3 regions of the Streptomyces sp. NPDC102258 genome follow, and region 3 is predicted to be linked to each of the others. Evidence: riboswitches for the same ligand, from Rfam matches in the RefSeq annotation. Region 3 holds a riboswitch; each other region holds the start of a gene.
The links. Region 3 has a riboswitch for cyclic di-AMP ahead of ACZ6ZT_RS23765 (peptidoglycan DD-metalloendopeptidase family protein). Riboswitches for the same ligand answer to the same signal wherever they lie in the genome.

Region 1 (10,112 bases), on a different contig from region 3:
AGGACGAGCACCAGCAGGGCCGCCCGGCCGGTGAGGCGGCTGCGCCGGACGACCCGGCGCGACTGCGAGCGGTAGACGTGCGCGGCGGTCCGTTCGCCGAGCTGCCTCAGCCGGGTCGCCGTCGAGAAGGTGGAGAACCGGTCCCGGTTCCCGGCCATGATCCCGCCTCCCCTGTGCGCGCCCTACGCAATACGTCCCCGCACACGGTACGGGACCGAGTGCGGGGACGTACGGAGGCTGGATCGGGATTAGCCCTTGAAGCGGGGGAAGGCGGAGCGGCCCGCGTACACGGCGGCGTCGTCGAGGATCTCCTCGATGCGCAGCAGCTGGTTGTACTTGGCGACGCGGTCCGAGCGGGCCGGGGCGCCGGTCTTGATCTGGCCGCAGTTCACGGCGACGGCGAGGTCGGCGATGGTGACGTCCTCGGTCTCGCCGGAACGGTGCGACATCATGCACTTGAAGCCGTTGCGCTGGGCCATCTCGACGGCGTCCAGGGTCTCGGTCAGCGAACCGATCTGGTTCACCTTCACGAGCAGGGCGTTCGCGGAGCCCTCCTCGATGCCGCGGGCCAGACGCTCCGGGTTGGTGACGAAGAGGTCGTCGCCGACGATCTGGACCTTGGAGCCCAGCTTGTCGGTGAGGGTCTTCCAGCCGGCCCAGTCGTCCTCGTACAGCGGGTCCTCGATGGAGACCATCGGGTACGCGGAGACGAGCTCCTCGTAGTACTCGGTCATCTCGGCGGCCGAGCGGGACTGGCCCTCGAACTCGTACTTGCCGTCCTTGTAGAACTCGGACGCGGCGACGTCGAGCGCGAGCGCGATGTCCTTGCCCGGGACGTAGCCGGCCTGCTTGATGGCCTCGACGATGAGGTCGAGCGCGGCGCGGTTGGACTCCAGGTTCGGGGCGAAGCCGCCCTCGTCGCCGAGGCCGGTGGACAGGCCCTTGGTGTGCAGGACCTTCTTGAGGGTGTGGTAGACCTCGGCGCCCCAGCGCAGCGCCTCGGAGAAGGACTCCGCGCCGATCGGGGCGATCATGAACTCCTGGATGTCGACGTTGGAGTCGGCGTGCGACCCACCGTTCAGGATGTTCATCATCGGAACGGGCAGCAGGTGCGCGTTCGGGCCGCCCAGGTAGCGGAACAGCGGCAGGTCCGAGGCCTCGGACGCGGCGTGCGCGACGGCGAGGGAGACGCCGAGGATGGCGTTGGCGCCGAGCGAGGCCTTGTTGTCGGTGGCGTCCAGGTCGAACATGGCCTGGTCGATCAGCCGCTGCTCGGTGGCGTCGTAGCCGACGAGCTCCGGGCCGATCTGCTCGATGACGGCGAGGACGGCCTTCTCGACACCCTTGCCCATGTAACGGTTGGGGTCACCGTCGCGGAGCTCGATGGCCTCGAACGCTCCGGTGGAGGCGCCGGACGGGACTGCAGCACGGCCGGTGCTGCCATCGTCGAGGCCCACCTCGACCTCGACCGTGGGGTTGCCTCGGGAGTCCAGGATTTCCCGGGCTACGACGACGTCGATGGACGGCACGAGCATCTCCTTCTGGGATGTGACGCTGGGTGTGCGGTGGCATGTCTGGCCGTCGGACGGCCTTGCCGACTAGAGCCTAACCGGCTCCGGGCACTCGACCGTCCGACCGCCCGGGTCCTGGGACGAAAAAGGGTCCGAATACCCGCCTTCCCGGACATACGGCTCGCGGTCGAGCCCGCCCGAAGGGCGCCGGAGGACACCGGAAGGCCCGCGGCCACGGACAGCACGCCGCCGCCCGGCGCGTGGGGGACACGTGCCGGGCGGCGGAGGGTGCTGCGGGTGTTACGGGTACCGCGGGTGTTGCCCGGGAATTCAGCTGAGCTTCAGCTTCTGCCCCGGGAAGATCAGGTCGGCGTCGTCGACGATGTCCTTGTTGAGCTCGAAGACCTTCTCCCAGCCGCCCTTGACGCCGTTGGCCTGGGCGATGGTGCCGAGGGTGTCGCCCTCCTTGACCTCGTACGAGCCGTTGCCGGTCTTCACGGTGCCGGACTGCGGGGCGGTCTTCACCGGCGCCGGGGCCTCGGAGCGCTCGGAGCGGGTGACCGGGGCCTCGGACGGGCGCTTGGTCTCCGCCTTCGGGGTGGCCGGCTTGACGGGAGCGGGCTTCGCGGGCTTCGCGGCCTCGGGCTTCGTCTCGGGCTTCGGCTTCGACGGGGTGGTGGTCGAGCCGCCGCCGCTGTACGAGGAGTTGGACAGGCCGACGCCGCAGGACGGCCAGGCGCCCTTGCCCTGGCCCTTGAGGACCTTCTCGGCGATGGCTATCTGCTGCGACTTGGAGGCCTGGTTGGCCTGCGCGGCGTACGCCTTGCCGCCGTACGCGGCCCACGTGGAGGACGTGAACTGCAGGCCGCCGTAGAAGCCGTTGCCCGTGTTGATCGACCAGTTGCCGCCGGACTCGCAGGAGGCGACCTTGTCCCACTCGGACGCGGTGGCGGCGCTGGCGGAGCCAGCGGCCATCAGAGGGGCCGCGACGGCGACACCGGCGACACCGGCGAGCGTGACGATGCGGACGGCCTTGGAGCCGCGGCGGTGCTTGCCCTTGCCGGAAAGCAGCATGGAGTTCTCCTCACCGACGCCTTCGAGGTGAGCTGTCGGGTTCGGGCGGATGAGTTGCCCGGTCACGTGTCGAGCACGTGGCTTAACCCCTAGCCGGTCGCGGCCGTCTGAACGGCCTTGCCCGGCGCCTACCTTGGTTCCCCCGCTCCTGCCTTCGGCGCTTGACGCGACGACTGTTCCCTCCGTCCGCCGGCAGGATTCGGCGATGCGGTCGAAGGAGCCCGCGGTGGCGAGCGATTCAGAAGGTAGACAGGTCTCTCCCCGATGTTCAACGCGCGACATCAGGGAGAAACCGGCCTACTTGCGTTCCTCAAGAGCACGTTTGCGCAGGTGAGAACGGGGTTTGCGGAAGTTCCGGAACGAGACACGCCAGTTGACCGGAAGAGACGCATGTCTCACTTGCCGATAACGGACATTCAGCTCTTTAAGGGTGTCCGAACTGCCGCTATTCCTTGGTTAGATCCAGGTTCTGGCCCGGCTTGATGAGGTCCGCGTCCCCGCCGATGACCTGCTCGTTGGCCTGGTAGAGAGCGTTCCAGCCCCCCGTGAGGCCGTTGGCGTCCGCGATGGCGGTGAGGCTGTCGCCCGGCTTCACCGTGTACGAGGGCTCCGCGGCGGCCGTGCCCGACGCCGTCCGGGCCGCGGCCGGCAGTTCGACGGCCGCCGGGCCGCGGTGCTTGCCCGCGCCGTCGGCCTGCTCCCCGGCCGGGGCCGAGGGAGTGGCTCCGGGCGTGGCTCCCGGGACGGCCGGGGCCGTCGGGTCCGCCGGGGCGGAGGGGCCGGCCGGAGTCGTCGGGGTGGCCGGGGCGGTGGGGGTCGCCGGGGTGGCGGGCGCGGCCGGGGAGGCCGGAGGTGTGGCCGGCGGCACGCTCGGGTCGGTGGAGGGCACCGAGTAGTCCGGGTCGGGCATGACGGGCAGTCCGGTGGTGGGGCCCAGCGGGTAGTCCGGCAGGCCGCTCGGGCCGGTGGAGGGCGAGGAGCCCGGCTGCGGGGTGGGGGCGCCGAAGTCGGTCGGACGCCCGCCGGAGCCGGTGGGGGGCACCGCGCTGTCCGGCCGGGACGGGGAGGGGGCCACCGGTCCCGGGGTGTTGCCCGGGTCGACCTGGGCGGCCGGGCCCTGCTGGGTCAGTCCGGCCGAGGCGGAGCACAGCGGCCACGCCTGGGGACCCTGGGAGGCCAGCACCCGTTCGGCGACGGCTATCTGCTGGGAGCGGCTCGCGAGGTCCGGGCGCTCGGCGTAGGCGAGGCCGCCCGCGTTCTTCCACTGCTCCAGGGTGAACTGGAGCCCGCCGTACGCCCCGCTGCCGAAGTCGGCGCTCCAGGTGCCGCCGCTCTCGCAGTCGGCGACCTTGTCCCAGGTGGCGGTGTCGGCGGCGCTCGCGCCGCCCGCCGCGAGCAGCGGCAGGGCCAGGGCGGAGCCGGTGACCCCGGCGGTGACGACCAGGGCGGGTACCTGGCGGGGACGTCTGTGGCGGCCGTTCCCGGAACGCATGAGGCTGCACCTTTCGCATAACGGCTGGGTAACGGCAGAACCTAGCCCCCTTCGAACGCATGTCACAAGTTCGGGCCCCCGACTGACTTCCGGTCAGCCGGCCGTACGGTGGCGCCCCGTCACGGCGCGGCCGCGGCGCCGACCGGTACCGCCGGGACGGCTCAACCGTTTCGGGGTGTGAAGCGGACCGGCAGCGTGCGCAGGCCCCGCATGATGAGTCCGCCGCGCCAGCGCAGGTCCGTAGGGGGAACGGCAAGTTCCAGATCCGGCAGACGCGTCAGCAAAGTCGCGAGCGCCGTCTGGCCTTCGAGACGGGCCAGCGGCGCGCCGAGGCAGTAGTGGATCCCGTGGCCGTAGCCAAGGTGCTGATTGTCACTCCGGGAGAGGTCCAGGGTGTCCGGGTCCGCGAACCGGTCGGGGTCGCGGTCGGCCGCCGCGAGGACCACCAGGACGGGGTCCCCGGCGGCGATGTCCTGCCCGCCGAGGGCCAGCGGCTCGGTGGCGAACCGCCAGGTGGCGAGCTCCACCGGGCCGTCGTAGCGCAGGAGTTCCTCGATGCCGGTCTCCAGCAGGGCGCTCTCGCCCGCCGCGAGGGAGTCCTGGAGGCGGGTGCGCTGCTCCGGGTTCATGAAGAGGGCGTGCAGCCCGTTGCCGATCAGGTTCACCGTGGTCTCGAAGCCGGCGAAGAGCAGGATGAAGGCCATCGCGGTGGCCTCCGCCTCCGTGAGGTGGTCCCCGTGGTCGCTCGCGCGGATCAGGTCCGAGATGAGGTCATCGCCCGGATCGTCCCGCTTGCGGTGGATGAGTTCCCCGAGATACGTCCGCATCCGCTTCACCGAGCGGGCCACTCCGCCGCGCGGGCCGCCACCGTGCCGGATCATCATCCCGGCCCAGTCGCGGAAGTCGTCCTGGTCCTCGCGCGGGACGCCGAGCATCTCGCAGATGGCGTAGATGGGGAGCGGGAAGGCGAACTCATGGATGAGATCGGCCTCGCCGACGGCCGCGTCCCCCGCCTTCTCCACGATCTTGTCGATCAGATGGTCGGTGAGCTCCTGCACGCGCGGGGTGAACTCGGCGACCCGGCGCGGGGTGAACGCCTTCGACACCAGCCGCCGCAGCCGGGTGTGGTCCGGCGGGTCGATGTTCAGCAGGTGCGTCATCAGCTCCGCCTTGCGCTCCCCGGGGATCCCCGTTTTGCCCTTGGCGTGAGCGGGTTCCGCGTGGTGGGCCGGATTCTTGCTCAGCCGTTGGTCGGCGAGGGCCTGGCGGGCGTCTGCGTACCGGGTCACGAGCCAGGCCTCGACCCCGCTGGGGAGCTTGGTGCGGTGCACCGGGGAGTGCTCGCGCAGCCAGGCGTAGGCCGGGTAGGGGTCGGTCGCGAACTCCCAGTCGAAGAGCGTCGGGCCCTGGGGGGCGGCGGGATCGGCGGGGGGCGGGGAGGTCTGCTCATGCACCCGATGACGTTATCCCGGCCGGAAGCCGCCACCCCAAATAGGTGGTTCGCCGCGGCTGTCCGTAGATCGGCCGACGCTTGACCTCGCTCGGTCCGGCGTTCCTACTTTCGGACTTGTGGATGTGAGGATCTTGAAACGCAGTTTCGCGGTGGTGGAGCGACGGGCCGAGCACGCGGTCAAGTACTTCTACTCCCACCTCTTCTGGCACAACCCCGGACTCCGGGCCCTCTTCCCCGCCTCCCCCGCGGACATGGAACGCCAGCGCGACCGGCTCTTCGCCGCGCTCACCCAGATCCTGACCCGCCTGGAGAGCGGGAGCTCCGTCCCCTATCTACGCGACCTCGGACGCGACCACCGCAAGTTCCTCGTCGGCCCCGAGCACTACACCGCCGTCGGCGCCTCCCTGCTCGCCGCCCTCGCCGAGACCTCCGGCGCGGCCTGGACCCCCGACGTCGAGAAGGCGTGGAGCGAGGCCTACCAGTTCATCGCCGACACCATGACGGCCGGCGCCCGGGAGAGCGACGAACCTCCCTGGTGGGACGCCGAGGTGGTGCGCCACCTGCGGTACGGGGAGGACATAGGCGTCCTGACCCTGCGCCCGCACGCCCCGCTCCCCTACCGGCCGGGCCAGTACGTCAGCGTGAGCAGCGAGCGGGTCCCGACCACCTGGCGCACGTACTCCCTCGGCAACGCGCCCCGCCCCGACACCACCGTCGACCTGCACGTCAGCCGGATCGAGGGCGGCCGGCTCAGCACCGCCCTGGTCCGCGAGGTCCGGCCGGGCGAGCCGCTGCGGCTCGGCGCCCCCGGCGGCGACCTGGTCCTGCGCCGGGCCGACCGCCCCCTGACCCTGATCGCCGCCGGCACCGGCTGGGCGCCGGTCCGGGCGCTGCTGGAGGACCTGGCCGAGCGCCCTCCCGATCAGGACGTACGCCTCTTCGTGGTGGCCCGGGACGGCGCCCACCTCTACGACCGCCCGCTCATCGACGCGTACGCCGCCTCCTGCGGGTGGCTCGCCGTCACCTACATCACCCCCGCCCCCGGGCGGCACCGCAACCAGGCCACCGACCGCCTCGCCACCGCCCTCGGCCACCGGGGCCTGTGGCGGGAGCAGGACGTCTATCTCAGCGGGCCCCCGCGGTTCGTGGAGGAGACCGCCCACCTCCTGGAGGAACTCGGCGCCCCGCCCGAGCGGCTCTTCCACGACGCCGTCCCCGCCGTCGGCGCCGCCGGGGCCCGGCCGCTGGGCTTCGGCGAATGGTTCCTGAGCCGCCCCGACCCGCACTGGCACGACCCCGCCGCCCGCGCCCCCCGCCACGACGGCTGACCGGACCGCGGCTCGGCCTCCGGGGCCCCCGCCCCCGGCCGCCCGGCCGCCCGGCCGCCGGATCAGGCCACGCCCTCCGCCGCCCGGATCGCGTCCCGGTACGCGCGGGCCGCCGCCCGCAGCGCCGTCTCGGGGTCCGTCCCCTCCGCCTCGGCGCTCGCCGCCAGCGCGAGCAGCGCGTAACCGATGCCCTCGCCCCGCGGCACCTCCACGCCGACGCCGCCCGCGCGGGCCCGGCCGGCGAGCTTGGCGGCGAGCGCGAGCGCCGGCTGGGCGACCGGGATCCCGTCGGTGACCGACTCCCGCCGCTTCTCGACCGCCTTGCTGGCCTGCCAGTGCTCCCGGACCTCCTCCGGGGAGTCGGCGCGCGCGTCCCCGAAGACGTGCGGGTGGCGGCGGATCAGCTTGTCCACCAGGTCGCCGGCGACATCGTCGATGGAGAAGGGCCCCTCCCCTTCTTCTCCGTCTCCTTCTCCTTCTTCTCCTTCTCCTTCTCCTTCTTCTTCCGTCGCCGCCTCCTGTGCGATGCGGGCGTGGAAGACCACCTGGAGCAGGACGTCGCCGAGTTCCTCGCGCAGGTCCGCCCGGTCCCCGTCCTCGATCGCCTCGACCAGCTCGTAGGCCTCCTCAAGGGCGTACGGCGCCAGCCCCGCGTGGGTCTGCCGGGAGGTCCAGGGGCATTCGCGCCGCACCCGGTCCATCACCTGCACCAGGTCGAGCAGCCGCGCGCCCGGCAGATCGTACGAACCGGGCAGCAGCTCCAGGTCCGGCATGCTGACGCGGCCGGACCCGGCGAGCCGGGCCAGACCGTCCGTGAGCCGCTGGTCCCCCTCGCCGCCGGGAAGCACCACGACCGTACAGCCGCCCGCGCAGGCCCCGACGAGCGCCTGGGCGTCGGGCACCTCCCCGACCGTCACCCGTACCCCCGCCTCGCGCAGGTACGGCAGCTGCGGGTGGTCCGGGTCGGCGCACAGGACGAGGTCGGCGGCGCGCAGGGTCTGCCAGGCCGGCCAGGACAGCAGCCCGGGGGCGACCCGGTGGCTGGCGGTCAGCAGCACGATCCGGCCCACGGCCCCGGGCCCGGCCTCGGCGGGAGCGGGAACGGAAGCGGAGGCGGAGGCGGAGGCGTAAGGGGCGGAAGCGGGTCCGGCGGTGTGGTCGGTCACCCTCCGAACCTACCTCCGCCCGCGCCTCACGCGCCGCCGAGGGCCTGCTGCTCGGGCCGGGTGCGCTGGGTGATCCAGGGGGTCTCCTGGTCGGCGAGGATGATCTGCTGCGCGTCCCACTTCCCGTAGCGCGGGTTCACCTCGATGTGCAGGGCCTTCGCCGCCGCCCCCAGCCTGGCCAGCGCCTTGTCCTGGCTGCCGTAGTGCGCGAACAGCTTGTCGCGCAGCAGCTTGAAGCGGGTGTCCGCCTCCAGCTGGTCCGGCGCCAGCTGCGCCTGCTGGAGCGCCGCCGCCTGGAGGCCCTTCTCCCCGCCCGCCTGCTGGAGCTGCGCCTTGCGCACCTCTTCGAGCTCCTTGGGCGTCACGTTCAGCCCGGCGTCGTCGGCGGCCCGCTCCAGGACGGCGGTCTGGATCATCTTGTTGAGCTTCAGCCGCTCCAGGCCGGCGGTGGCCTCGATCAGCTGCGGGCCCTGTCCGGAACGGTTCTGCGCCGTGCGGACGTCGTTGACCTGGGCCTGAAGCGCGGAGGTGGTGATGCGTTCCCCGCCGACGACCGCCGCCGTACCGGGACGGGTCCCGCCCGAGCAGGCGGCCAGCAGGGGGGCCGCCGCGAGCAGGGCGGCGGAGACGGAGAGCGCTGTGCGACGGTGCAAAGGAGCCTCCAGGGCCGGGAGATTGTGCGTCGGTGCACAAGGGCCGTGCGGTGATCGATGGTATGCAGTCAGGGTGGTCCGGGCCACCGCTTCGACCAACGATTCCGGGGGTGTTGGGGTGCGAGTTCACTCCCCGGCTACCCCCGGGCCCCCCGTTCCTGGGATGGTCGCCCCACCATGTCGACACAGCAGCTCGCCCCGCACCGCGCCGCGGACCGGCCGGCGTCCTCCTCCGTACGGCGCTCCGCGCGCCGGCCCGGCCTGGCCGGGTCCGCCTGCGCGGCCCTGGTCACCCTCGTCGCCGTGTGCGGCGGGGACGCGGTCGCGCGCGTGTTCCCGTACGGGCCGCGGCACCGCAGCGTCAACGACCTCGGCAACCAGTTCGTGCCGTTCCACGCGCACCTGTGGGACCTGCTGCACGGGCGGGCGCACGGCGGGATCCTCTTCAACTGGCAGTCCGGGTACGGCACCAGCTTCCTGCCCGACCTCGGGACCTATCTGACGAGCCCGTTCGCCGTGCTGGTCGGGCTGTTCCCGCGCGAGGACATCGACCTCGCGGTGTACGTGGTCACCGTGCTGAAGATGGCGGCCGCCGCGGCGGCGATGGCCTGGCTGCTGCGCACCCAGCGGCGGGGGCCGTGGTGGGCGGCCGGGCTGCTGGGCGCCTCGTACGCGCTGTGCGGCTGGTCGGTGATCGAGGCCTCCTACAACCCGATGTGGCTCGACGGGCTGATCGCCTTCCCGCTGCTGTGCCTGACCGGCGAGTGGGCGCTGAGCGCGCGGCGGCCGGTGCTGGGCGTACTGGTGGTGGCGGTGTCGTGGACGGCGAACTTCTACACCGCGTACATGGCCACGCTGGGCGCCGCCCTGGTGCTGCTGGTACGGGTGGTGCTGACGCGGGAGGGCGTGCGCGAGCGGGCCCTGGTGATCGGGCGGGCCGCCGGAACGGTGGTGCTCGGGATCGGGCTGGCCGCGCCGGTCCTCGTACCGCTGTTCCTCAGCTCGAAGCAGGCCTATCCGGGCTGGTCGCGGCAGTTCGGGCCGGTGCCGTGGCCGGACCTGTTCGCGCGGCTGATGCCGGCGACGTACTCCTTCAACTCCCCGGCCGTCTTCGTCGGCACCGGCACGCTGCTGCTGGTGGCCGCGCTCCCCTTCCACCGGGGCCTGCCCGCCCGGACCCGCGCGGGGTGGGCGGGGCTGGTGGCGGCGGTACTGCTGTCCCTGCAGTGGGCGCCGACCCATCTGGTCTGGCACCTGTTCGCCACCCCGAACGGCAGCGCGTACCGGCAGACCTTCGTCCTGGCCGGGGTCGTGGTGATCGCCGCCTGGACCGGGCTGGCCGCCGGGCCACCGCCGGCGTCGGCCCTCGCCGCGGGCGCGGCGGTGCTGGCGGCGGCCATCTGGTGGGCGAGCGGCAGCGCGCTGGCCACCACCT
Region 2 (10,112 bases), on a different contig from region 3:
CCAGCTGGCGCTGACCGCCGTCCAGCGCGTACTGGACGTCACCGCCGAGGAGGTGCAGGCCGTCGCTGCGGCCCGGCTGCGCCCCGACAACCGCGCGGTGCTCGTGTACGAGCCGCTGCCCGGCTCCGAGGAGCCCGACGCGTCCGCCGCCGACGAGAACGAGACCGAAGGGGCGGAGCAGTGAGCGACACCGCAGCCGTCACGATGACCTTCCACCCGCGCCCCGAGGCCGGCGAGGCCAAGCCGTGGGCGTTCCCCGCCCCCGAGCGCGGCGCCCTCGCCAACGGCCTGACCCTGCTGCGCTGCCACCGCCCCGGCCAGCAGGTCGTCGCGGTCGAGGTCAACCTCGCGGCCCCGCTGGACGCCGAGCCCGAGGGCCTCGACGGGGTGGCCACCATCATGGCCCGCGCCCTGTCGGAGGGCACCGACAAGCACTCCGCCGAGGAGTTCGCCGCAGAGCTGGAGCGCTGCGGCGCCACCCTCGACGCGCATGCCGACCACCCCGGTCTGCGGGTCTCCCTGGAGGTCCCGGCCTCCCGCCTGCACAAGGCCCTCGGCCTGCTCGCCGACGCGCTGCGCGCGCCGGCCTTCGCCGACGGCGAGGTCGACCGGCTGGTGCGCAACCGGCTCGACGAGATCCCGCACGAGCTGGCCAACCCGCAGCGCCGCGCCGCCAAGCAGCTCTCCAAGGAGCTGTTCCCGGCCGGCCTGCGCATGTCCCGCCCGCGCCAGGGCACCGAGGAGACCGTCGCCCGCATCGACTCCACGGCCGTACGCGCCTTCTACGAGGCCCACGTGCGCCCCGCCACCGCCACCGCGGTGGTCGTCGGCGACCTGACCGGCATCGACCTGGACGCCGTCCTGGCCGACACCCTCGGCGCCTGGACCGGCGACACCGCCGAGCCGCTCCCGGTCCCGCCGGTGACGGCCGACGACACCGGCCGGGTCGTCATCGTGGACCGGCCCGGAGCGGTCCAGACGCAGCTGCTGATCGGCCGGATCGGGCCCGACCGGCACGACCTGGTCTGGGCGCCGCAGGTGCTCGGCACGTACTGCCTCGGCGGCACCCTCACCTCCCGCCTGGACAAGGTGCTGCGCGAGGAGAAGGGCTACACCTACGGGGTGCGGGCGTTCGGCCAGGTGCTGCGCTCGACCGCCGACGGCAAGGGCGCCTCCATGCTCGCCATCAGCGGCTCGGTGGACACCCCCAACACCGGCCCGGCGCTGGAGGACCTCTGGAAGGTGCTGCGCACGCTCGCCGCGGAGGGCCTCACCGACGCCGAACGCGACGTGGCCGTGCAGAACCTGGTGGGCGTCGCCCCGCTGAAGTTCGAGACGGCCGCGGCCGTCGCGGGCACCCTCGCGGACCAGGTGGAGCAGGAGCTCCCGGACGACTACCAGGCGCGGTTGTACGCACGGCTGGCCGAAACCGGTACGGCGGAGGCCACTTCGGCGGTCGTGCGCGCCTTCCCGGTGGACCGGCTGGTCACCGTCCTGGTGGGTGACGCGGCCCAGATCGAGGAGCCCGTGCGGGCCCTCGGCATCGGAGAGGTCACCGTCGTCACGAACTGACGGAGCGTCACGGGAAAAGGGGTTCCGGCGGATCGTCCGCCAGAACCCCTTTTGTCTGTTTCACGGTGTGGTTGCGGGTATGGGGTGTGGCGTACGCAACAAAAGGGCTCGTGTGTTTGGCGATTGACTGATGATCCGCCTAGCGTCGGGCGTGCTGTCCGTCAGTTGTGCCCGCCGCACCCGCGGCACCGGACAGCGATCGCCGAGTCCCCGTCAGGCGCGAGCCTGGGGAGCCGGGGACCCACATCAGTCCCTGGGGTGAATCGGACCGCCTCGCCAGAGGAGATCCGTAGGAGACCTTCCTGCTCCGAACCCGTCAGCTAACCCGGTAGGCGAGAGGGAAGGAAAGGATCACCCCCTTCATGGCGTATGGCAGTCGTGTCGCCGGTAAGCACCGTGGTTCCAGTCGTCTGAGCCGCAAGACCGCCGGTTACGCCGGTATAGCCGCCCTCGCCACCACGGGCGTGGTCGCCGCCGTGGCGGCTCCCGCGTTCGCCGCGGACCACAGCGCTCCGTCCGTCGAGGACACCGGCCAGAACGCGATCGTCGTCGCGGACGGCCTCCAGGACGACCTCAAGGCCCAGGCCGAGACCCAGCAGGCCGCCGCCGAGGCCGTCGCCGCCCGGACGCAGGCCGAGGCCGACGCGAAGCAGCGCGCCGCGGAGGCCAAGCGGACCGCCGAGGCCAAGGCGAAGACCGAGCGCGAGGCCGCCGAGCGCGCCGCCCGCGACGAGGAGCGCAAGCGCCTCAACACCTTCGTCGCCCCCATCGAGGGCTCCTACGTCAGCACCCAGTACGGCGCCGGCGGCGGCATGTGGTCCTCCGGCAGCCACACCGGCATCGACTTCCACGCCGACGAGGGCACCTCGGTCCACGCCGTGGGCGCGGGCACCGTCGTCGAGGCCGGCTGGGGCGGCGCGTACGGCAACAACGTCGTCATCAAGCACAACGACGGCACCTACACCCAGTACGGCCACATGAACTCGCTGAACGTCTCCGTCGGCGAGAGCGTCACCGCCGGCCAGCAGATCGGCCTGTCGGGCTCCACGGGCAACTCCAGCGGCCCGCACCTGCACTTCGAGGCCCGTACCGGCCCGCAGTACGGCTCGGACATCAACCCGCTGGCGTACCTGCGCAGCCACGGCGTCGGCGTCTGACGCGCACGCGCCCCGAAAGAAGGCCCCGGCTTCCGAGCCGGGGCCTTCTTCGTGTTCCCCGGTCCGCCCCCCTTCCATGGCGAAATGTTCCGGATATCGGCCCGACATCGGAAATTATCGTGTGCTGCAATAGAGTCGCGGCACGGTCACGAATCCGGCGAAGGTGCCGGCGGATAATCCAGCGGAGGTCCGGCCTTGCGTATTCCGGCGCACGCGGTGTGCACAGCGATCCGCGACGACATCGTCTCCGGTTTCTTCGGTCCGGGCGGCCGGCTGACCGAGGAGGTGCTCGCCCGCCGTTACGGGGTCTCGCGCGTCCCCGTCCGCGAGGCGCTGCGCACCCTGGAGTCCGAGGGCTTCGTCACCACGCGGCGGCACGCCGGCGCCTGTGTGGCCGAGCCGACCGCGCAGGAGGCGGCCGACCTCCTGGAGCTGCGGACGCTGCTCGAACCGCTGGCCGCCTCCCGGGCCGCCCGGCGGCGCACCGAGGCGCACCTCAAGGTGCTGCGCGGACTGGTCAGGCTGGGCCAGGAGCGGGCCCGTCAGGGCCAGGGGCAGGATCTGCGGGCACTGGGCGGCTGGTTCCACGAGACGCTCGTCCAGGCCTCGGCGAGTCCCGGGCTGATCGCGCTGCTGACCCAGACCCGGCGCAAGATCGCCTGGATGTACGTGGTGGAGGCCCCGGCGCGGCCGGCGGACTCCTGGGCTGAGCACGGGGCGATCGTGGACGCGGTGGCGCGCGGGGACGCGGAGCGGGCCGCCGGGCTCACGACGCTGCACGCGCAGCGGGCGGCCGGGGCGCACCGGCCGCGGGTGAGGACTTCGCAACCTGCCGTAAACACGGCGGGCGGCCGGTATTAACAGGGATCCCGTATACAAAAGGGCGGACGGCCGCGCCCACAGGAATAGCGTGGCGGTTGTGTATTTCCATGCGCGGAATTCCTGCCGTCCGCGGCACGGTATTCCCGGGAATCCCCGCGCCGGGGCGAAGGCGGGAAACGCGAAAGCCGCGGCCCCCGGAGCGGGGACCGCGGCTTCGGCGTTACCGGACCCGAAGGGTCAGACGGTCTCCGGGAGCTCGTCAAGGCCCTCGGCGACCAGCTTCGCGAGGCGGTCCAGGGCGGCGTCGGCGCCCTCGGCCTCGGAAGCGAGCACGATCTCCTCGCCGCCCTGGGCGCCCAGGCCGAGGACCGCCAGCATGGAAGCGGCGTTGACGGGGTCGCCGCCCGCCTTCGCGATGGTCACCGGGACGCCGGAAGCGGTCGTCGCACGGACGAAGATCGAGGCGGGACGAGCGTGCAGGCCCTCGGCCCAGCCGACGTTGACGCGGCGCTCTGCCATGGTGATGCCCTTCAGGTTCTTACGGTTGTCTAGACCAGTCTCTCACGACCCCCGGACTGCCCGGACCGACCTTCGGCCCGGATCCGCCGCCGTTGGACCCTCCCCAGCTTGCACTGGTTTGCCCCGGGCCGCCGGATCCGCCGCGCGCGGGCCGCCGGGCCCCGGCCGGCCCGCTCCGCCACCGGGCCAGCGCCCCTTAAGGTGGCCCCATGACCACCGCGTCGGACCCCTCGTACCCGGCCCACTGGGAAGCGGACGTCGTGCTGCGCGACGGCGGCACGGCCCGGATCCGCCCCATCACGACCGAGGACGCGGGCCGCCTGGTCAGCTTCTACGAGCAGGTCTCGGACGAGTCGAAGTACTACCGCTTCTTCGCCCCCTACCCCCGGCTCTCCGACCGCGACGTGCGCCGCTTCACGCACCACGACTACGTGGACCGGGTCGGCCTCGCCGCCACCATCGGCGGCGAGTTCATCGGAACCGTCCGCTTCGACCGCATCGGCCCCGACGGCAGACCCGCCCCGGTGCCCGCCGACGAGGCCGAGGTGGCCTTCCTCGTCCAGGACGCCCACCAGGGGCGCGGAGTCGCCTCGGCCCTCCTCGAACACATCGGCGCGGTCGCCCGGGAGCGCGGCATCCGCCGGTTCGCCGCCGAGGTGCTGCCCGCCAACACCAAGATGATCAAGGTGTTCACGGACGTCGGCTACCAGCAGAAGCGCAGCTTCGAGGACGGCTCCGTCCACCTCACCCTCGACCTCGAACCCACCGCCGAGTCCCTCGCCGTCCAGCGCGCCCGCGAACAGCGCGCCGAGGCCCGCTCCGTCCAGCGGCTGCTGGCCCCCGGCTCCGTCGCGGTGATCGGCGTCAGCCGCTCCGGCTCCGGCGTCGGCGCCGCCGCGCTGCGCAACCTGCGCGACGGCGGCTTCCACGGACACCTCTACGCCGTCAACGCGGCCCGCGCCCCCGGTATGGAGGGCGACCTGCTGGACGGCGTACGGGCCTACCGCACCCTCGCGGACATCGGTGCCCCCGTCGATCTCGCCGTCCTCGCCGTCCCCGCCGACCGGGTCCCCGAGGCCGTCGCCGCCTGCGGGGAGCACGGCGTCCAGGGGCTGGTGGTGCTGTCGGCCGGATACGGCGAGAGCGGCCCGGTGGGCCTCGCCCGCCAGCGCGAACTGGTCCGGCAGGTCCGCTCGTACGGGATGCGGCTCATCGGCCCGAACGCCTTCGGGGTGATCAACACCGCCCCGGACGTGCGGCTCAACGCCTCGCTGGCCCCCGCCCCCGCCACCGCCCGCGGCCGGATCGGGCTGTTCACCCAGTCCGGCGCGATCGGGATCGCCCTGCTGTCCGGGCTACTGCGGCGCGGCGAGGGCCTCTCGTCCTTCGTCTCCGCCGGGAACCGGGCGGACGTCTCCGGCAACGACATCCTCCAGTACTGGTACGACGACGAAGCCACCGACGTGGCCCTGCTCTACCTGGAGACCCTCGGCAACCCGCGCAAGTTCACCCGGCTCGCCCGCCGCACCGCCGCCGTCAAGCCGGTCGTCGTCGCGCGCGGCGGCCGCCACACCCCCGCCGGGCACGTGGTCCCCGGCACCCGGCTGCCCGACGCCACCGTCTCCGACCTGCTTCGGCAGGCGGGCGTCATCCGCGTCGCCACCGTCACCGAGCTGGTCGACGTCGGCCTGCTGCTGGCCGGACAGCCGGTCCCGGCCGGACCGCGGGTGGCCATCCTCGGCAACTCCGAATCCCTCGGCGTCCTCACGTACGACGCCTGCCTGACCGAGGGCCTGCGCCCGCTGCCCCCGCTGGACCTGACCACCGCCGCCACCCCGGCGGACTTCCGCGGCGCCCTGTCCGCGGCCCTCGCCTCCGACGACTGCGACGCCGTCGTCGTCACCGCCATCCCCTGGGTGAACGAGCAGGCGGCGGCCGACGACCTCGCCGAGGCGCTGCGGGAGGCGGCCGCCGAGGTTCCCGGGAAGCCCGTGGCGGTGGTGCACGTGGAGCTCGGCGCCCTGGTCGAGGCGCTGTCCGCCGTACGCGCCGCCCCGCCCGCGCCGCCCGCCCCCGCTCCGGCCGCACCCCCGGCCGAGCCCCCCGCCACCCCCGGCCCCGCGCGCGGGATCCCCGCCTACCCCGCCGCCGAGCGGGCCGTGAAGGCCCTCGCCGAAGCCGTCCGCTACGGCCAGTGGCGCCGCGCCCACACCGAGGCCGGCCACGTCCCCGAGTACGAGGACATCGACGAGGCCGGCGCCGCCGCCCAGCTCTCCGCCCTGCTGACCGGCGTCCCCGAGGGCGCCGCCGTGACCCTGGACGAAGCCGGGGCCCGCGCGCTGCTCGCCCGCTACGGGATCCGGGTGCGGCCCGTCATGCCCGCCCCCGGCCCCGACGCCGCCGTCCGCGCGGCCCGGATCCTCGGCTACCCGGTCGCCCTCAAGACCACCGCCCCGCACCTGCGCCACCGCGCCGACCTGGGCGGCGTACGCCTCGACCTGACCACCGAGGCCGAGCTGCGGCGCTCGTACGAGGAGCTCACCGAGGCCCTCGGCAAGCCCGCCGAGCTGCTCCCCGTCGTCCAGGCCATGGCCCCGCGCGGCGTGGACACCGTCGTCCGTGCCGTGGTCGACCCGGCCGCCGGAACCGTCCTGTCCTTCGGGCTCGCCGGAGTCGCCTCCGAGCTGCTCGGCGACACCGCCCACGGCCTGGTCCCCGCCACCGACCGGGACGTGGCCGCGCTGATCCGCTCGCTGCGCGCCGCGCCCCTCCTCTTCGGCTGGCGCGGCAGCGACCCGGTCGACACCCCGGCCCTGGAGGAACTGCTGCTCAGGCTGTCCCGGCTGGTCGACGACCACCCCGAGGTGAGCGCCGTCTCCCTGGAACCGGTCGTCGTCGCCACCGAGGGCCTCTCCGTGCTCAGCGCCACCGTCCGCGTCGGCCACCCGCCGGCCCGGACCGACCTCGGCCCGCGCACCCTCCCCAGCTACTGAGCGCCGGACAGGCGGGGGGACCCCGGACGGGCCTTAGGATGGACCTCATGGCGAAATCCGGTACGACGACCCAGGGGCTGCGCGCGGCGATCGAGCGCAGCGGCTACTACCCGGCCCTCGTGGCCGAGGCGGTTGAGGCCGCCGTGGGCGGCGAGCCGATCTCGTCGTACCTGGTCCACCAGGAGACCACCTTCGACTCCAACGAGGTGCGCCGGCACGTCACCGTCCTGGTGCTCACCGGCAACCGCTTCATCGTCAGCCACACCGACGAGCAGGCGGCCGACGCCGGGTCCCCGTCTCCGTACGCGACCACCTCCACCGAGTCGGTCAAGCTCGCCAGCATCTCCTCGGTGGTGCTCAGCCGCGTCGTGGCCAACCCGGAGTCGTACACGCCCGGCCAGCTGCCCCGCGAGGTCGTGCTGACCATCGGCTGGGGCGCGGTCTCCCGCATCGACCTGGAGCCCGCCGCCTGCGGCGACCAGAACTGCGACGCCGACCACGGCTACACCGGCAACTCCACCGCCGACGACCTCAGCCTGCGGGTCAGCGAGGCCGGCGACGGTCCGGAGACGGTCCGCCAGACGCTGGTCTTCGCCCAGGCGCTCTCGGAAGCCACCGCGGCGACCGCCGCCTCCGCCCGCTGATGTCGTACTCCGCGCCGCCGAACTGGCAGGACGAACCGGAACTGCTCGACCTGGCCGGCGCACCCGTCCCGCACTACGGGACCGGCTCGCTCGCCGACCTGCTGCCGACCCTGGCCGCCGGGCAGGGCGTCCCCGGCCTCGCCGCCGGGATCGCGGAGCTCACCCCGGCCGACCGCAACTGCGTGTTCCTGGTCGACGGCATGGGCTGGGAGCAGATCAAGGCCCACCCGGCCGAGGCCCCGTACCTGACCTCCCTCCTCGCCGGCTCGCGCGGCGGCACCGGCCGGCCGATCACCGCCGGCTTCCCGGCGACGACCGCCACCTCGCTGGCCTCCGTCGGCACCGGCCTGCCCCCCGCCCGGCACGGTCTGCCCGGCTACGCCGTGCGCAACCCCGCCTCCGGCGAGCTGATGAACCAGCTCCGCTGGCAGCCGTGGACCCCGCCGAAGCCCTGGCAGCCGTACCCGACCGTCTTCCAGCTCGCCGACGCGGCCGGGGTGCACACCGCGCAGGTCTCCGCGCCCGCCTTCCAGAGCACCCCGCTCACCAAGATCGCCCTCAGCGGCGGCACCTTCCACGGCCGGATGACCGGCGAGGAGCGGATGGACCTCGCGGCGATCCAGCTCGCCGCCGGGGAGCGCTCGCTCGTGTACACGTACTACAGCGAGCTCGACGGGGCCGGACACCGGCACGGCGTGGACTCCGACGCCTGGCGCGGCCAGCTCATGTACGTCGACCGGCTCGTGCAGCGGCTCGCCGAGCAGCTGCCGCCGCGCACCGCCCTGTACGTGACCGCCGACCACGGCATGGTCGACATCCCCTTCGACGAGGACGCCCGGATCGACTTCGACGACGACTGGGAACTCGGCGCGGGCGTCGCCCTGCTCGGCGGCGAGGGCCGCGCCCGGCACGTCTACGCGGTCCCGGGCGCCGAGGCCGACGTCCTGACCGTGTGGCGCGAGGTGCTCGGCGACCGCTTCTGGGTCGCCAGCCGCGAAGAGGCCCTGGAACTGGGCTGGTTCGGGACGCCGGGGGAGTGCGACGAGCGGGTCCTCGGCCGCATCGGCGACGTGATCGCCGCCGCCCAGGCCGACGTGGCGATCACCGCCTCCCGCAACGAGCCCAACGAGTCGGCGCTCGTCGGCATGCACGGCTCCATGACCCCGGCCGAGCAGCTGGTCCCGCTCCTCGAAATCCGCACCTGACCGGCACCGCCCGGCCCACCCTCCCCCCGCCCCTGACCTGGAAGGTCCGAACTCCCCATGCCCGAGCTGGTGTTCTTCTCCGGAACGATGGACTGCGGAAAGAGCACCCTGGCTCTGCAAATCACCCACAACCGCTCCGCCCGCGGTCTGCAGGGCGTGATCTTCACCCGGCAGGACCGGGCCGGTGAGGGGAAGCTCTCCTCCCGGCTGGGGCTGGTGACGGACGCGGTCGAGGTCACCGACGGGATGGACGTGTACGCGTACCTCGTGGGGGAGCTGTCGGCGGGCGGCCGGGCGGACTACGTGATCGTGGACGAGGCGCAGTTCCTGACCCCGGACCAGATCGACCAGCTGGCGCGGATCGTGGACGACCTCGACATGGACGTCTTCGCCTTCGGTATCACCACGGACTTCCGCACGAAGCTCTTCCCCGGCTCGCAGCGGCTGATCGAGCTGGCGGACCGTCTCGAACAGCTCCAGGTGGAGGCCCTGTGCTGGTGCGGGGCCCGCGCCACGCACAACGCCCGTACGGTGGACGGGGAGATGGTCGTCGAGGGCGCCCAGGTCGTCGTCGGCGACGTGAACCGCCCGGCGGGGGAGATCGGCTACGAGGTCCTCTGCCGCCGCCACCACCGCCGCCGCATGACCTCTGCCGCCGCCCACGCCGGCGCCCTCTCCCCGGACGTCCTCCCGGTGGGCCGCGCCTGACCGTCCTCCTCGGCGCCCGGTCGTGCGGTCCCGGGCGGAGCCGTCAGGGGGCCGGCGGCGTGGCCGGCGGGGCGGGGACCAGGCCGTCGGCCACCAGGCCCGCCATGACCGCCCGGCCCAGGGCGTGGACCGCGGACTGGGGGCGGACCATCACCGTGAACTCCTTGATCCGGCCCTGCTCGTCGAACTGCAGCAGGTCGATGCCGTGGATCTGCCGGCCGTCCACCTCGGCCCGGAACGGCAGGATCACCGACGGGGCCTCCTCGCCGTCGGCACTGGTCTCGGCGGCGCCGTCCAGCCGGCCCAGGTAGCGCAGGTCCTCGAACACCCGTGCGAGCACGCCGAAGAGGCCCAGCACCATCTCCCTGCCCTCGAAGGGCGTGAACTTCACCGGGCTGTACAGGCGGACGTCCTCGGTGAACAGGTCCTCCAGCGCGCTCACATCGCTCTTTTCCACGGCGGCGCGGAAGCGTTCGGCAGTCTCCATGAGCC
Region 3 (10,112 bases):
CTTCGCCCCGCGCAGGCTGCGCAACGCGGCGATGACCGCCGCGGGCCGCTGGATCATCGAGCGCCAGGAGAACGACGGCTGCTGGGGCGGGATCCAGCCACCCGCCGTGTACTCGATCATCGCCCTGCACCTGCTCGGTTACGACCTGGGGCACCCGGTGATGCGGGCCGGACTGGAATCCCTGGACCGGTTCGCGGTCTGGCGCGAGGACGGCGCCCGCATGATCGAGGCCTGCCAGTCCCCGGTCTGGGACACCTGCCTCGCCGCCATCGCCCTCGCCGACGCCGGTCTGCCCCCCGACCACCCGGCCCTCGTCAAGGCCGCCGACTGGATGCTCGGCGAGGAGATCCGGCGCAGCGGCGACTGGGCCGTGCGCCGCCCGGGGCTCGAACCCGGCGGCTGGGCCTTCGAGTTCCACAACGACACCTACCCCGACATCGACGACACCGCCGAAGTCGTGCTGGCCCTGCGCCGGATCCGCCACCCCGAACCGGCGAAGGTCGAGGCGGCCATCGCCCGCGGGGTGTCCTGGAACCTCGGCATGCAGTCGAAGAACGGAGCCTGGGGCGCCTTCGACGCCGACAACACCAGCACCCTGCCGAACCGGCTGCCGTTCTGCGACTTCGGGGAGGTCATCGACCCGCCCTCCGCCGACGTCACCGCGCACGTGGTGGAGATGCTCGCCTTCGAGGGCAAGGCGGGCGACCCGCGCGCCCGGCGCGGCATCGCCTGGCTGCTCGCCGAACAGGAGGCCGACGGGAGCTGGTTCGGCCGCTGGGGCACGAACTACGTGTACGGCACGGGCTCGGTGGTCCCGGCCCTCACCGCCGCCGGAATGCCCGCCGCGCACCCCGCGATCCGGCGGGCCGTGCGCTGGCTGGAAACCGTACAGAACGAGGACGGGGGATGGGGCGAGGACCAGCGCTCGTACCGGGACCGCTCCTGGGCCGGCAAGGGCGCCTCGACCCCCTCGCAGACCGCGTGGGCGCTGATGGCCCTGCTGTCGGCGGGGGAGCGCGGGAGCACGGCGGTGGAGCGGGGACTGGCGTACCTGGTGGAGACCCAGCGCCCGGACGGGACCTGGGACGAGCCGTACTTCACCGGCACCGGCTTCCCCTGGGACTTCTCCATCAACTACCACCTCTACCGGCAGGTGTTCCCCCTCACGGCGCTGGGCCGCTACCTGTACGGGGAGCCCGTCGTCCCCGGCCGGGCCCGTACCACCGGGGCGCACGCCGCGGAGGTCCGGTGACCTCCCCGGCGCGGCCCCCGCTGCTGATCGCCTGCGCCCTGCGCATCGAGCAGGCGGCCCTGCGCGGCGCGGGCCGCGGCGGCGCGCCCGACGCGGCGCTGCTGCGTACCGGCATGGGCCCGCGCGCCGCCGAACGCGCCGTCGCGCGGGCGCTGGCCCGGCCCGGCATGGAGCGGGCCGCCGTGCTGGCGACCGGCTTCTGCGCGGGCCTGGTCCCCGGCATGAACCCCGGCGACCTGGTCGTCGCCGAGGAGACCCGGGACACCCGCGGGGCGGTCGCCTGCACCGGCACCGCCCTGCTCGCCGAAGCACTGGCCCGGGCCGTGCCCGGCCGGACCGTGCACACCGGCGCACTGACCGGATCCGACCACGTCGTCCGCGGCCAGGAGCGCGCGCGGCTGCGCGCCACCGGCGCCGTCGCGGTCGACATGGAGTCCGCGGCCACCCTGTGGACCGCACACCACGACGCGGGGCGCCCGGTTGCGGCCGTCCGGGTGATCGTGGACGCTCCGGAACACGAGCTCGTCCGTATCGGCACGGTCCGCGGTGGAATATCGGCCTTCCGTGTGCTGCGTGCCGTACGGCCCGCGTTCTATGACTGGCACCGTTCGTTGCTGCTCCCCAGGAGGTGAGCCAGATGGCCATGCCGTTGCGACAGTCCATCAGGGTCGGGACCTATCTTCTCGAACAGAAGCTCCGCAAGCGTGAGAAGTTCCCGCTGATCGTCGAGCTGGAGCCGCTCTACGCCTGCAACCTGGCGTGCGAGGGGTGCGGGAAGATCCAGCACCCGGCCGGGGTGCTCAAGCAGCGCATGCCGGTCGCCCAGGCGGTCGGCGCCGTGCTGGAGTCCGGCGCGCCGATGGTGTCCATCGCGGGCGGCGAGCCCCTGATGCATCCGCAGATCGACGAGATCGTGCGCCAACTGGTGGCGAAGCGGAAGTACGTCTTCCTGTGCACCAACGCCATGCTGCTCCGCAAGAAGATCGAGAAGTTCACCCCCTCCCCGTACTTCGCCTTCGCCGTCCACATCGACGGACTGCGCGAACGCCACGACGAATCGGTGGCCAAGGAAGGCGTGTTCGACGAGGCCGTGGCGGCCATCAAGGAGGCGAAGCGGCGGGGATTCCGGGTCACCACCAACTCCACCTTCTTCAACACCGACACCCCCCAGACCATCATCGAGGTGCTGAACTACCTCAATGACGACCTCCAGGTCGACGAGATGATGATCTCGCCCGCGTACGCCTACGAAAAGGCACCCGACCAGGAACACTTCCTGGGCGTCGAACAGACCAGGGAACTCTTCAAAAAGGCCTTCTCCGGCGGCAACCGGCGGCGCTGGCGCCTCAACCACTCCCCGCTCTTCCTCGACTTCCTGGAAGGAAAGGCGGATTTCCCCTGCACCGCCTGGGCCATTCCGAATTACTCCCTCTTCGGCTGGCAGCGCCCCTGCTACCTGATGAGCGACGGCTACGTGCCCACGTACCGCGAACTCATCGAGGAGACCGACTGGAGCAAGTACGGCCGCGGCAAGGACCCGCGCTGCGCGAACTGCATGGCGCACTGCGGCTACGAGCCCACCGCCGTCCTCGCCACCATGGGCTCCCTCAAGGAGTCCCTGCGCGCGGCCCGGGAGACGATCGGCGGCAACCGGGCCGGCTCGTCGTGACGTCCCGGCCGGAGGGGGGCGGGGGCTTCGACCTCGCCGCGCTGCTGGCCGAGCGCGGCGGGGAGCGGTACGAGCTGCACGCCCGCCACCTCAACCACCAGCTGCCCCGGATGCTGCACACCATCGGCTTCGACAAGGTGTACGTCCGGGCCCAGGGGGCGCACTTCTGGGACGAGGAGGGCAACGACTACCTCGACATGCTGGCCGGGTTCGGGGTGATGGGCCTGGGCCGGCACCACCCCGTGGTGCGCCGCGCCCTGCACGACGTGCTCGACGCCCAGCTCGCCGACCTGACCCGCTTCGACTGCCAGCCGCTGCCCGGGCTGCTGGCCGAGAAGCTGCTCTCGTACAGTCCGCACCTGGACCGGGTCTTCTTCGGGAACAGCGGCACCGAAGCGGTGGAGACCGCCCTGAAGTTCGCCCGGTACGCCACCGGGCGCCCACGGATCCTGTACTGCGACCACGCCTTCCACGGCCTCACCACGGGCTCGCTGTCGGTCAACGGCGAAGGCGGCTTCCGGGACGGCTTCGCTCCGCTGCTGCCCGACACCAAGATCGCGCTCGGGGACCTGGCCGGCCTGGAGCGCGAGCTGGCGCGGGGCGATGTCGCCGCGCTGATCGTCGAGCCGGTCCAGGGCAAGGGGGTGATCGCGGCCCCGCCCGGGTTCCTGCTCGCCGCGCAGGAACTGCTGCACCGCCACAAGGCGCTGCTGATCGCCGACGAGGTGCAGACGGGCCTCGGCCGGACCGGCGACTTCTACGCGTACCAGCACGAGCCGGGCGTGGAACCGGACCTGGTGTGCGTGGCCAAGGCCCTCTCCGGCGGCTACGTCCCGGTGGGCGCGACCCTGGGCAAGGACTGGATCTTCAAGAAGGTCTACTCCTCCATGGACCGGGTGCTGGTGCACTCGGCGAGCTTCGGCTCCAACGCGCAGGCGATGGCGGCCGGGCTGGCGGTGCTCTCGGTGATGGAGGACGAGGAGGTCGTCGCGCACGCCCGGGCCATGGGCGACCTGCTGCGCGGGCGGCTCGCCGCGATGGTGGACGAGTACGAGCTGCTGCACGAGGTGCGCGGGCGCGGGCTGATGATCGGCATCGAGTTCGGCCGGCCGTCCTCCCTGGGGCTGCGCAGCCGGTGGGCCGTGCTCCAGGCGGCCCGCAAGGGGCTGTTCGCGCAGCTGGTCGTGGCGCCGCTGCTGAGCCGGCACCGGATCCTGACCCAGGTCTCGGGCGACCACCTGGAGGTCATCAAGCTGATCCCGCCGCTGATCGTGGACGAGGCGGACGTGGACCGGTTCGTCGGCGCCTTCCGGGAGGTCATGGACGAGGCCCACGGCGGGGGCGGCCTGATGTGGGACTTCGGCCGGACCCTGATGAAGCAGGCCGTGGCCGGCCGCTGAGACCGTCTGGGGCGGGGGCCCGGTGCGATACCGGGCCCCCGCCGGGCCGCCCGGCCCCGCGCTCAGTCCAGCAGTCGCTCGCGCAGCCGCTCCAGCGTGGCGGGGTCCAGGCCGAGGCCCACGGCGAGGTAGCGCTCCGCCCCGCCCCACCGCTCGTCGATCGTCTCGAACGCCGCGAGCAGGTACGCGGGGCGCGCGTCGAACAGCGGCGCCAGCAGTTCCATCGCCTCCGGGGAGCGGGCCTCGGCCGTATCGTTGCCGCGCCGCACCCGGTAGCGGTTGTGCGGGGCGTTCGATTCCAGGTAGTCCGCCACGATCGCCTCGCGCTCGACGCCGAGCGCGAGCAGGGTGACGGCGATCGACACGCCCGCCCGGTCCTTGCCCGCGGCGCAGTGCATCAGCGCCGGGACGCTCTCCTCGGCGAGCGCGCGCAGCACCCGGCCGTGCTCGGCGGTGCGGGAGAGGACCATGGTCCGGTACGACAGGGCCATCCGGTCCGCCGCCTTGCCCTCGCCGAGTGCGGCGCGCAGTTGGTCCAGGCCCCCGTCGCGGACCATCTTCCAGAACTCGCGGCCGTCGGCCGGGTCGGTCAGCGGGACGTTCACGTTGCGCACGCCCGGCAGCTCGACGTCCGGGCCCTCCAGGGCCAGGTCCGCGTCGTTGCGGAAGTCGAAGACGGTGTGCAGGCCGAGCGAGCGGAGGAACTCCGCGTCGGTTTCGGTGGCATGGGCGAGATGTCCGCTTCGGAACAGTCGTCCCGGCCGGACCCGCCGTCCGTCGGCGGCGGGCAGACCGCCAAGGTCGCGGAAGTTGCGGACGCCGGTCAACGCCGGTGCGGGCTCGGGGCCGCCGGGCAGGGGCTGGGGTATCTGCTGGGTCACGTGTGCTCCTCCATAGGGTCCCGAGTGTCCGAATTGATCGGTTTGCAGCCAACTTGCCGTGTCCGGAAGCGAGATCGCGCCAGCCCCCGTGAGCCAGATCATACGGTGACCGTCCGTGCCTGATCGCGGAATGTGAATTCCCTTGCCAGGGCCGGTGTTGCGGGCCGCGAATGGACACAGGGTGACGGGAATTCCGTTGATCCCTCATACCTGTGAATGCGTCAGGGAATTCATGGCTTGTTGTGCACGGCTCCGCTGGATTACCTTCGCGATCGATCCGGGTGGACCGCCTCATCCTGCCGCCGCCCGGCAATCGCATCCGACCATCGACGCGCGCGGCAGGAGCGGGGGAACCAGGTAAGCCGCCGTCCCGGATCCAGATCCTTTCCGGGACGGCTAGGGGTGAATTCGTACGCGCCTCGCGCGGGTACGGCCGGACATCTCCAGTCCGAACCCGACAGCTCACCTCGCAGGCGACGGAGAGGAATTCCCCATGCCCGCACAGGGTAAGCACCGCCGCCCGAAGTCCCGCTCCCGCTCCCTTTCCCGCGGCCTCGCCGTGGCCGGCACCGGCGGCGCCGCCCTCGCGCTGCCGCTGATGGGCGCCGCCGGCGCCCACGCCGCCACCCCGGCCGCGGCGCCGGTACGGGGCGCGCTGCCCGAGACCCTGCGCGCCGCCGTGCCCGCCGCCGCTCCGACGACGGCGGACGCCGCCGCTCCGACGACGGCGGACGCCGCCGCTCCGGCCGTCTACACCGTCGTGCCGGGCGACTACCTCTCGAAGATCGCCGCCGAGCGCCACCTCTCCGGGGGCTGGGAGAAGCTCTACGCGGACAACCGCGCGGCCGTCGGGGAGAACCCCTCCCTCATCCACCCCGGCCTCAGGCTGACCCTCGGCGGCCACGCCCAGGCCCCGGCCCCCGCCCCGAAGGCCCCTGAGACCCCGGTCGAGGAATCCTCCGCCCCGGCTCCGGCGGGCGGCGAGAGCGCCTCCGGCGCGGGCGCCACCGCCGCCGACGAGACCCCGGCTCCCGAGTCCGCCGCCCCGCAGCGTCAGCGCACCCGCGTCCCCGCCCAGCGCCCGGCTCCGGCCGCGCCCACGGCTCCGGCCGCGCCCGCCGCGCCCGCGAACGGCTCCGGCTTCGTCGCCCCGGTCAGCGGCGGCACCTCCACCCCGTACCACCAGAGCGGCAGCATGTGGTCCTCCGGCTACCACACCGGCGTCGACTTCATCGCGAGCACCGGCACCACCGTCAAGGCGGTCGGCGCGGGCACCGTCGTCTCCGCGGGCTGGGGCGGCGCGTACGGCAACGAGGTGGTCATCCGGCACGCCGACGGCAAGTACTCCCAGTACGGCCACCTCTCCCAGCTCTCCGTCTCGGCCGGCCAGAGCGTCACCGCCGGACAGCGCATCGGCCTCTCCGGCGCCACCGGCAACGTGACCGGTCCGCACCTCCACTTCGAGATCCGCACCGGTCCCTCGTACGGCTCGGACATCGACCCGCTGGCCTACCTCCGCTCCAAGGGCGTGAGCGTCTGACGGCAGCCGCCGAGGCGGCTGGGACGCGTGTGAGGCCGGGGCCGAGGGGGGTCCCGGCCCCACGTGTACTTATTCCTTATCCCCCGGGTGGTATAGATCACGGTCCGTCAACCCCGTATTACGTTGGCGTAGGTTGCTTGCGGGGGTGAAGGATGGTCCTTCGTGGCAGCGACGACGACGAAACTCAAGACCATCGGCTCGTACGCGGCGATCGGGGACAGCTTCACCGAGGGCGTGGGGGACCCGGGACCCGGGGATTCACATCTCGGCTGGGCGGACCGGCTCGCCGTGCTCCTGGCCGACCAACGCGACGAACACGACTTCCGGTACGCGAACCTCGCGGTCCGCGGCCGGCTCCTGGACCAGATCGTGGCCGAACAGGTCCCCCGGGCCAAGGAGCTCGCCCCCGACCTGGTCAGCTTCTGTGCGGGCGGGAACGACATCATCCGGCCCGGCAGCGACCCCGACGACGCGGCGGAGCGGTTCGAGGCGGCCGTGGCCGACCTCAGCGGCGCCGTGGGCCTCGTCATGATCACCACGGGCTTCGACACCCGGGGGGTGCCGGTCCTCAAGCACCTCCGGGGCAAGATCGCCACGTACAACGCCCACGTGCGCGCCATCGCCGACCGCTACGACTGCCCGGTCCTCGACCTCTGGTCGCTGAAGTCCGTCCAGGACCGCCGGGCCTGGGACACCGACCGGCTGCACCTCTCGCCCGAGGGACACACCCGGGTCGCGCTGCGCGCCGCCCAGGTCCTCGGTTACGAGGTCCCCACCGATCCGGACCAGCCGTGGCCGCCGACCCCGCCGCGCGGATCGGTGGACGTCACCCGGGACAACATCCAGTGGGCGCGCGAGCACCTCGTGCCCTGGATCGGGCGCCGGCTGCGCGGGGAGTCCTCCGGCGACCACGTCGAGGCCAAGCGCCCCGACCTGCTGCCGCTCTAGCGTTCCGGGCGCGGCGGGGGCGCGTCCGGACCGCACGACACGCCGTACGACACACGGGCCCCGGGGCGGAATCCTCGGGGCCGGCCGTGCGTTGGGATGTGCGTGGACGTACGGCCGCACGGTCGTACGGCCGCATGCCCGTGCCCCCGCCCGCACCTTCCCAGGAGGCGCCTTGACCGGCTCCCAACCCCTGCGTCCCCGGCTGCGCGCCCTGCGCCCCGAAGCCTTCGGGGCCGATCCCACCGGCGCGCGGCTGGAGCGGATCCTGCGCTCGCCGAACTTCGCCGACGGCGTGTTCCAGAACCCGGTGGGGGCCCGGACCAGGCCGTCCGGGTCGATGGTCGAGTTCGCCAAGGTCTACTTCCACAAGGAACAGCGCGTCCGGCGCAACCCCGGCGCGCCCGTCCCGGTGTACCCGACGACGCTGGCCGAGCTGGCGAAGCCGCCGGTCAGCGGGCTGCGCCTGACGTGGATGGGGCACTCCAGCGTGCTCGCCGAGATCGACGGGCGCCGGGTGCTGTTCGACCCGGTGTGGGGCGAGCGGTGCTCCCCCTTCCCCTTCGCCGGACCCAGGCGGCTGCACCCCGTCCCGGTACCGCTGGCCTCCCTCGGCCCGGTCGACGTCGTGGTCATCTCCCACGACCACTACGACCACCTCGACCTCCCCACGATCAAGGCCCTGGCCCGCACGGACACGGTCTTCGCCGTCCCGCTGGGCGTCGGCGCGCACCTGGAGCGCTGGGGCGTGCGGCCGGACCGGCTGCGCGAGCTCGACTGGAACGAGACCACCCAGGTCGCGGGCCTGTCCCTGACCGCCACCCCGGCCCGCCACTTCTGTGGCCGCGGGCTGCGCAACCAGCAGTTCACCCTGTGGGCCTCCTGGGTGGTGGCGGGCGAGGAGCACCGGGTCTTCCACAGCGGGGACACCGGCTACTTCCCGGGCTTCAAGGAGATCGGCGCCGCCCACGGGCCCTTCGACGCCACGATGATCCAGATCGGCGCGTACTCCGAGTACTGGCCCGACATCCACATGACGCCCGAGGAGGGCATGCGGGCCCACCTCGACCTCCAGGGCGGTGCGGCGCGCGGCAGCATGCTCCCGATCCACTGGGGCACCTTCAACCTGGCCCCGCACCCGTGGGACGAGCCCGGTGAGGGCACCGTCGCCGCCGCGGCCGCCGCGGGGGCCTCCATCGCGCTGCCCATCCCGGGCCAGCCCTTCGAGCCCGGCGCGGCCGACGCCCCGGAGGAGGCCTGGTGGCGGCCCTTCGTGGCGGCTCCCCCGGCGGTGGCGGCGACCGCCCCCGCCCGGGCGGCTGCTCCGTCCGGACCCCCCGCCGCGGACACGGTCCGGGACCCCGCCCCCACCCCGGCCGAGGCCGGACGGGGCGAGCCGGAGGCCGTCGGCTCGTAAGGTACGCGAGTACGGACCTCGCGCCCCGGGCACCCGGTGGGGTGCCCGGGCCCCGCCCGGCACCGCACCTCGCGGCCCACGTCGTCCCCCGGACACGGACGAGCTCGGCGGGGAAGCGAGGCCCGGCGGGCTACCAGGCCGCCATCGGCTCCCCCTCCACCAGCTGGGAGACGAAGCCGTTCGGTCCCTGCGCCGGCTCCCCGAGGACCGTCACGCGGTGCATGACGCGGTCGACGTCGAGGTGGGCGAAGTCGGTGGGGGCGAAGTGGCAGGTGCTGCGGTTGTCCCAGAAGGCGATGCTGCCCGGCTCCCAGCGGAAGCGGACGGTGTACTCGGCGCTGGTCAGGTGCTGGAACAGCAGGTCCAGCAGGTGGCGGCTCTCCAGCTCGGTGAACCCGCTGACGCGGGTGGTCGAGCCGGGGCTGACGAACAGGGCCTTCTCCCCGGTCTCGGGGTGGACGCGGACCACCGGGTGGACCGCCACCTGCGGGTCCTCGCAGTAGATCTTCAGGATCTCGCGGTCGCGTTCGTCGGAGTGGCGCAGGTGGACCGCGGTGAAGAAGGCGTGCTCGGCGGTCAGCCCGTCCAGGAACGCGCGCAGCGGCGCCGAAAGGCCCTCGTACGCGGCGACCGTGTTGGTCCACTGGGTGTCGCCGCCGAAGGCGGGCGTCCGCTCGGCCCGCAGGAGGGACAGGCTGGGCGGGTTGACGGCCTGGCTGAGGTCGCTGTGCCAGCCGGCCAGCGGGGACACCCACTTGCGGCGGTAGTGCTCCTCGAAGTCGGAGCCGTAGCGCTCGGTGTCCGCCTTCGGGTCGACGGTGAGGATCTCAGGGTGCCCCTCGGGGTGCACACCGTGCTTCTTGCCCGGGCGCCGCGTCAGCGCGCCGAAGCGGCGGCCGAAGGCTATGTGCTGGGCGTGGGTGATGTCCTGGCCGCGGAAGAAGACGACCCGGTGGGTCAGGACGGCCCGGCGGATCTCGGCCACCGTGGCCTCATCGAGCTCCTGCC

Region 1: linked by a shared signal. The riboswitch ahead of ACZ6ZT_RS17800 (transglycosylase family protein) and the one ahead of ACZ6ZT_RS23765 (peptidoglycan DD-metalloendopeptidase family protein) in region 3 are both predicted to bind cyclic di-AMP.
Region 2: linked by a shared signal. The riboswitch ahead of ACZ6ZT_RS13195 (M23 family metallopeptidase) and the one ahead of ACZ6ZT_RS23765 (peptidoglycan DD-metalloendopeptidase family protein) in region 3 are both predicted to bind cyclic di-AMP.

The regions. Positions count from the first base shown of each region.
Region 1 covers NZ_JBVJLO010000009.1:213,059-223,170, reverse strand. Annotated here, with positions in the region: gene ACZ6ZT_RS17810 (FtsB family cell division protein) at 1-158, opposite strand, end outside; gene eno (phosphopyruvate hydratase) at 249-1,535, opposite strand; gene ACZ6ZT_RS17800 (transglycosylase family protein) at 1,842-2,585, opposite strand; cyclic di-AMP (ydaO/yuaA leader) riboswitch at 2,588-2,755, opposite strand; gene ACZ6ZT_RS17795 (transglycosylase family protein) at 3,031-4,077, opposite strand; gene ACZ6ZT_RS17790 (cytochrome P450 family protein) at 4,239-5,531, opposite strand; gene ACZ6ZT_RS17785 (globin domain-containing protein) at 5,653-6,858, shown strand; gene ACZ6ZT_RS17780 (nucleoside triphosphate pyrophosphohydrolase) at 6,921-7,928, opposite strand; gene ACZ6ZT_RS17775 (SurA N-terminal domain-containing protein) at 8,051-8,677, opposite strand; gene ACZ6ZT_RS17770 (YfhO family protein) at 8,855-10,112, shown strand, end outside.
Region 2 covers NZ_JBVJLO010000006.1:269,382-279,493, reverse strand. Annotated here, with positions in the region: gene ACZ6ZT_RS13205 (M16 family metallopeptidase) at 1-184, shown strand, start outside; gene ACZ6ZT_RS13200 (M16 family metallopeptidase) at 205-1,572, shown strand; cyclic di-AMP (ydaO/yuaA leader) riboswitch at 1,763-1,922, shown strand; gene ACZ6ZT_RS13195 (M23 family metallopeptidase) at 1,935-2,729, shown strand; gene ACZ6ZT_RS13190 (GntR family transcriptional regulator) at 2,925-3,590, shown strand; gene ACZ6ZT_RS13185 (HPr family phosphocarrier protein) at 3,789-4,070, opposite strand; gene ACZ6ZT_RS13180 (bifunctional acetate--CoA ligase family protein/GNAT family N-acetyltransferase) at 4,280-7,063, shown strand; gene ACZ6ZT_RS13175 (DUF5998 family protein) at 7,111-7,707, shown strand; gene ACZ6ZT_RS13170 (alkaline phosphatase family protein) at 7,707-8,912, shown strand; gene ACZ6ZT_RS13165 (thymidine kinase) at 8,970-9,620, shown strand; gene ACZ6ZT_RS13160 (nuclear transport factor 2 family protein) at 9,664-10,107, opposite strand.
Region 3 covers NZ_JBVJLO010000015.1:33,281-43,392, reverse strand. Annotated here, with positions in the region: gene shc (squalene--hopene cyclase) at 1-1,252, shown strand, start outside; gene ACZ6ZT_RS23785 (phosphorylase family protein) at 1,249-1,884, shown strand; gene hpnH (adenosyl-hopene transferase HpnH) at 1,890-2,921, shown strand; gene ACZ6ZT_RS23775 (aspartate aminotransferase family protein) at 2,918-4,321, shown strand; gene ACZ6ZT_RS23770 (tyrosine-protein phosphatase) at 4,384-5,202, opposite strand; cyclic di-AMP (ydaO/yuaA leader) riboswitch at 5,520-5,691, shown strand; gene ACZ6ZT_RS23765 (peptidoglycan DD-metalloendopeptidase family protein) at 5,696-6,742, shown strand; gene ACZ6ZT_RS23760 (SGNH/GDSL hydrolase family protein) at 6,905-7,690, shown strand; gene ACZ6ZT_RS23755 (MBL fold metallo-hydrolase) at 7,863-9,104, shown strand; gene ACZ6ZT_RS23750 (TauD/TfdA dioxygenase family protein) at 9,235-10,112, opposite strand, start outside.